DNA from 2 places in the Propionispora hippei DSM 15287 genome. Region 2 is predicted to be linked to the other one. Evidence: riboswitches for the same ligand, from Rfam matches in the RefSeq annotation. Region 2 holds a riboswitch; the other holds the start of a gene.
What was found. Region 2 has a riboswitch for cyclic di-GMP ahead of F3H20_RS08040 (methyl-accepting chemotaxis protein). Riboswitches for the same ligand answer to the same signal wherever they lie in the genome.

Region 1 (3,120 bases), on a different contig from region 2:
CCTCGTTTTCCTCTTCCTTCGTCTTCAGCAAGGTTGCTTCCAAGCGCTCCCGGAAGGCCCGCCGGTTCTTTATATTAAAGCTTAAACCGGCCTACGGCTCGGGTTAATTCTGCAGCCATTTTAGCAAGGGTTTGACTGGAGGCAGCAATTTCTTCCATAGTTGCCGATTGTTCCTCTGTCACAGCCGACACCGTCTGAGCCTTACTGGCAGCTCCTTTGCTGATCGTGTCAATATCCTTCACAGACTGGATAATTTGCTGGCTGCCACCGGTCATTTGCTGTATAGAGGCAGAAATTTCCCTGGTCTGTTCCGATACGGTATCGATAGATTGGAAAATAGCCTGAAAAGCACGTCCGGACTCTACAACCACTTCCGCGCCATTGCGGACCTCTCTGGTGCCTCCTTCCATGGCCAGTACCGCGTCAGCCGTATTGTGCTGTATTTCAGCAATTAAAGTACTAATTTGCTTCGCAGCTTCCTGTGATTGTTCGGCTAGTTTGCGGACTTCTTCCGCCACTACGGCAAAACCCCGTCCCTGTTCTCCGGCACGGGCTGCTTCAATGGCAGCATTAAGTGCCAGCAGATTGGTCTGGCCGGCCAATCCGGAAATGGTATCGACAATCTGGCCGATCTCCTGGGAAGCAGCTCCCAGCTTGACCACCACCTGCGAAGAATGCGCCACAGCCTTTTCGATATTTCCCATTTGTCTAATGACGTTTTCCACCGTCTTGTTGCCTTCTTGCGCCGTTTCAGCCGACTGCGACGAAGTACCGGCCACCTGGTTGGCATGAGCGGCAATTTGGTCAATGCTGTCCGACATTTGTTCAACAACCGCCGTTGCGCCATCGACAGCCCGCAATTGTTTTTCCGCTCCATCCGCTACTTCTCCGATCACTGCCGCCACCTGAGCAGCTGTCTGAGCCGACAGATCGGCATTGGCATTCAATGTCTGGCTGGCAGCGGCAAGCTGCAGAGCTACTTGCTGGATTTGGGAAATTAAGTTGCAAAGCTGTTGTAGCGTATTGCCAATAGCCCCCTCCAGGCGTCCGACCTCACCCCGTTTGTCCCGGGCGAAGGAAATACTCAAATCACCCTGCGCTACCTGCTCCATTTTCTCCAGCAATTGATAAATAGGGTTTACTAATTGGCGTTTCATAACCAAAAGAATTAAAAAAACCGCAAGCACCAAGACACCCGCACTTAATACGCAGGTTATCAGCATGTTTTTCTGCAGTTGCGCCAATGTATTCTGCCTGTCTAATACCACTTTGATCAAGGCTTTGACCTGACCGGAGTAATCCCGGACCGGAACCGCTACATAAGCCTTCTCACCGTTATTACTATAGCCGTAGCTCATCGCACCGCTGGCCGCAACCTGCCGGGCAGTATCGATCGGCAGCGCCAGCAGGTCTTCATCCGCAGTCGCTGCCAACAGCTTGTCCGTTCCGTCTGGGTTCAACTCATAGCAATAATACTCACCGGGGAATTTGGCCTTTAATTGTTTTTCCAAAAAGACTTTATCAAAATTCATGCCTGTTTCCACCGTACCGACAGGGGCATTATTGAAATAAACTGGCATAACAGCGCGAAAACCCCAGCCGGTAACGCCGGCTTCAATGCCGACAACAGGCTTAAGGGATTTGTTAGCCTCGACTACCGTTTTTCTAAAGCCCGATAAGTCATCACCAAACTTACCCGGCGCATTAATTCGTAAAAAAGAAGTCGCCGGCGCCAGATGGAACTGCATTTGTTCTACGCCCTGCTCCTTAAGCTGCTTATACACCGGGCCAACCAGCCGGAATAAACCTTCCCGGTCCCGCTCGCTAAGCAGGCGTGCCACTTCCGGATTATAGGCAAGGGAAGCGGCGACCGCAGCGGAACGATTCAAATATTCTTCAATACTGGTTTGGACAATCATGTCTATTTTTTTAAATTCCTGTGCTTCATCCTCTAGAATGAGATTCCGTTGATTGCGGTAGCTTAATCCGCCGACAAGCAACAAGCTTATGACAATAACAGCCGTTATAACAATAGTGAGTTGTGACTTTAACATTTTCATAAAAATCCCCCTGACTTTTTGGTATCAACTGTCATTTTCAATCATCGGAAATCGCTTTGCAATGTCCTTAAGGTTGCTGCTGCCCTCCTCTCATCGGAGCTGGTTCCGCCACCTTGGGTTCTGTCCACTTTTTTGCAGTAAGCCGGCCAGGTTTACTGATCGAAAACAAAAAAAACAGGCTACGATTGATATTTCAATCGCAGCCTGGCAGTCATCGGTAGCTAACCCTTTAGACCCATGGCTTTGCGTCCTCACCTTTCGGCTGAGTTTGCCCATTCCATTTATTTTCCTTTTCGACAAATTACAGGAAAATCCTCTTGCTATTCTACAAAACTCACTCATATTTTGACTTTTTCGTCAGCAAGCTCACTGTAGCTATGTCTCACTCAATGGACCACTTCCTGCAGCATGCCGTTCCTGATCCGGCCCACTATATCCAAATCATCAACCTGATAAGTTATATATTCCTATCCGATCTTACTATGCGCGACATTTAGCCTATACCCTAACCCGGAAAACCACTCGGCCGCTGAACTGAAGTTTATATCAAGACAGCCTGATACCCGTCAACGGATACCAGGCTGTCTTCTTTGGCTTAGACAACATTCAGATCACATTATATTTTTTCAGTGCCTTATAAATTCCGTCCTTATCCACATCGTCGGTTACCGCAAAGGCAGCCGCCTTCAGTTCTTCGGTGGCATTTCCCATGGCAATGCCATAGTTCACCTGGCGCATCATCTCCAGGTCATTGCGGGCATCGCCAAAAGCGAAGGTATTGGCAAAATCAATACCCAGTTTTTCGTGCAAAAAGCGGACACCCTTGCCTTTGGTATGGCCGGGCAAGTGGATATCCATGCGAATATTTTCCGAGGTGTACATATCTACCAGCCAGTCTTTTGGCAAACAATCCCGGCAGGTAAGCATCTGTTGTTCGGCGGCAAACATAGCGGTGACCATCCCGGAGTGAATCTCTTCCGGCTGCCAGGAAAATATCCAGGGCTCATCGCCTGATAAGTCGGCACCGAACAATTCCCTATGGCGCTGTAGCACCGGATGA
Region 2 (3,120 bases):
CTGCAATTTCCTGCGACGACGCCGACTGTTCTTCTGTAGCTGCCGAAGCCGCCTGTGTCTTGCCTACTGCCAGTTTACTATGCTGGTCAATACGTTCTACCGATAAGACAATTTGCTGGCTGCCTGTGGAAATTTGCTGTAGCGTGTCCGACACTTGCTGCATCTGTTCATGAACGGTTTGAACCAGATCGTTGATGTCCTGAAAAGCCAGTCCGGCCATATGCACAACATCCGCCCCCTGACTGACCAGTTCCGGTCCTTCGTTCATGACGGCAACTGCCCTGTCGGTATCGGTCTGAATCATGCCAATCAACTCGGCAATCTGTTTGGCCGCATCCTGTGACTGTTCAGCCAGCTTACGCACTTCCTCGGCAACTACGGCAAACCCCCGTCCCTGTTCCCCGGCCCGTGCCGCTTCGATCGCCGCATTCAGCGCCAACAGATTAGTCTGGCTGGCAATTTGCGAAATCGTGTCGATAATTTGCCCAATTTCTTTCGACCTCATGCCCAATTGCGTAACCACTTCAGCCGAATGGGAAACGTTTTCTTCTATTTTATTCATGTGCAGTATAGCACCCTTCACCGATTCACTGCCAAGGATTGCCGTTTCCGCCGCTTCGCCCGACCGTTCATTAATTTCCGCCGCATTGGCCGCAGCCTGTTGAATTCCGGCCGACATCTGCGTAATTACCGCCGCCGTCGCATCGATGGAAGCCAATTGCTGCTCGGCCCCGGAGGCAATGGCGTTGATCGAGTCCGCCACCTGGCTGCCGGCCTGCGCCATTTGGCCGGAATTATCCTTTAACTGCGCCGAAGAAGCAGCCAATAGTTCGGCCGAATCCATAACCTGCTGAATCATTGTCCGCATATTGCTTTTCATCGTATTTACCGCAGCAGCCAAATCAGCGATTTCATCATTTGACTGTACGCGAATACTGTCTCGGGTAATTTTCCCGCCGGCAATCTCCGTAACTGCCCGGACCAATTGGCCTACCGCCGTAGAGATGGAGCTATTAAGTTTAATACTAATGGCAACAGCCAGCACAATAATCAGGCCGTTGATAATGAAAAGAACCCGCTGATTGGTTGTTGCTTTGTCGGCAATTTTCGCCTGTTCTGTTTTAACATACTCCTTAATCATATCAACCAGTTCATCCGTTTGCTTGGTTACCTTTGCATAGGGAACAGTCCCTTGTTGGATGATGGTTTTCAGAGCTTGCTGATCATTGGCCAGACCTGCCTGCATGGCCTGGGTGGCCAATTGTTCGTATTCCGCCTTGGCCGCCTTAATCTCGACTATGCTTTTCTTCGCACTTTCCGTTACAAAAATATGCTCCATCCGGTCAATTCTGTCGTTTGATTCCTTTCGGATAGCAGCAAACTCTTCCCGTGCCGCCGGATCGCCGGTAAGATTAAATTTACGGACCGTCGCGGCTTCATCTACAATATTAGCGGACAGTTCCTCCGCCAGAATCAGTTTTTCAATGTTTATCGTTGTAGTAGACTGGTACTCTTCATTAATCTGGCCAATTTTATAGTAAGTATAACCGCTCAAGAGAACCATGCCGCTAATAATAACAAGAAAAGCCCCAAAAATCTTTTTACCTATCGTTAATTTCACTGTTCACTGAATCTCCTCTACCCGTTTTTACTTCCTCTACACCAAAAGTCGGGAACCCTTACCTTGTCGCTCAGTCCTAACCGCCTCCTTCCATCATTCTTGCCAGACGCCCCAGGGACTCATGCCCTGTCCGCAATGCCGCGCAAGTCTGGCAAACTACTTGCCGGTCTAACGATCAGACGGGTTAGCTTCTTTTGACCATGCAAAAAAGACAGGGATAGCCCTGTCCTACAAAACAACTAACCCCTCGGTTACTTGGCGGCATGGCGATCATAGGCAAAATTCATTGTCGTTAGACCCGTAGCTTTGCGTCCCTGCCTTTCGGCAGGTTTGCCCAATATTCATTTTTACTGCTTTGCACAATTGACACTCTCTTAGTATCCAGTAAAAGTAATAATTTGTCAACTAGAAATCATTATTACGGTATACAAAAAAAGGCCTGACAACAGACCTTTTTTTCCTGCATTTAAAATAATATGCTTACCAGTGTATAGCCTACGATACAGCCTGTTATCACACCGATAATACCAGGCAGAATAAAACTGTGATTAATAATGAACTTGCCTATTTTCGTCGTACCTGAACGGTCAAAACCAATACAGGCCAAATCACTCGGATAGGTAGGCAGCACGAAATAGCCGTACGCCGCCGGGAAAAAGGCCACAATCAACCGGGGGTCCACACCCAGGTTAAGACCGATCGGCGCAATCGCCACAATCGCTGCTCCCTGACTGTTTACCAGTTTGGAAACTAAGAACAGAACAACGGCATACATCCAGGGCTGACTGGCTACGACACCGGCCAGCGACTGCTGCAGCAGCTTGAAATGAACCTGGAAGAAGCTGTCGCTCATCCATGCTACACCGAATACCGAAATGATGGCCACCATGCCTGCCTTGAAGACATTGCCGTTGGACACCTCCCGGGAATCCACCTTGCAGACGATCATAATCACGGCACCGGCAATCAGCATCATCATCTGAATGGCCAAATTCATCGACAAGGGACTTAGCTTGCCGTTGGCACCGGCAAAGGATGGGCGCAGACCAGGAAAAGCACCTAGCAGGACAACCAGAACAATGGCCGCAAAGAAAATCCAGGTAGCCCAATAGGCCTGCCTGGGAAACACTTTGTCCAGCATGGTATCCGAACTGCCATAAATATACGCTTTTTGCTCGGGATCCTGCAGCTTAGCCTGAAACTCCGGGTCCTTATCCAAATCCCGGCCTCGCCGCATACTCCACAAAGCGGCCGCCAAAACCCCGAAGAAAGTCGCCGGAATAGACACCGACAATAACTGGATAATACCGATAGCCTGTCCGACACCATGAGCCTGCGCCAGAATAGACACCAACGAAACGACCGAAACCGATACCGGCGAGGCGCCAATTCCCATCTGGGATGCCACCGAAGCAACGGCCATAGGCCGTTCGGGGCGGATATTTTTCTTAATCGCAATGTCGTAAATTATTGGAAACATCGTGTATACCACATGGCCG

Region 1: it holds a riboswitch for cyclic di-GMP, as region 2 does, so the genes downstream of both, F3H20_RS06565 (methyl-accepting chemotaxis protein) here and F3H20_RS08040 (methyl-accepting chemotaxis protein) in region 2, are expected to answer to the same signal.

The regions. Positions count from the first base shown of each region.
Region 1 covers NZ_FQZD01000009.1:70,311-73,430, forward strand. Annotated here, with positions in the region: gene F3H20_RS06560 (GGDEF domain-containing protein) at 1-73, opposite strand, end outside; gene F3H20_RS06565 (methyl-accepting chemotaxis protein) at 75-2,060, opposite strand; cyclic di-GMP riboswitch class I at 2,256-2,343, opposite strand; gene F3H20_RS06570 (HAD family hydrolase) at 2,667-3,120, opposite strand, start outside.
Region 2 covers NZ_FQZD01000011.1:89,552-92,671, reverse strand. Annotated here, with positions in the region: gene F3H20_RS08040 (methyl-accepting chemotaxis protein) at 1-1,621, opposite strand, end outside; cyclic di-GMP riboswitch class I at 1,876-1,966, opposite strand; gene F3H20_RS08035 (anaerobic C4-dicarboxylate transporter) at 2,088-3,120, opposite strand, start outside.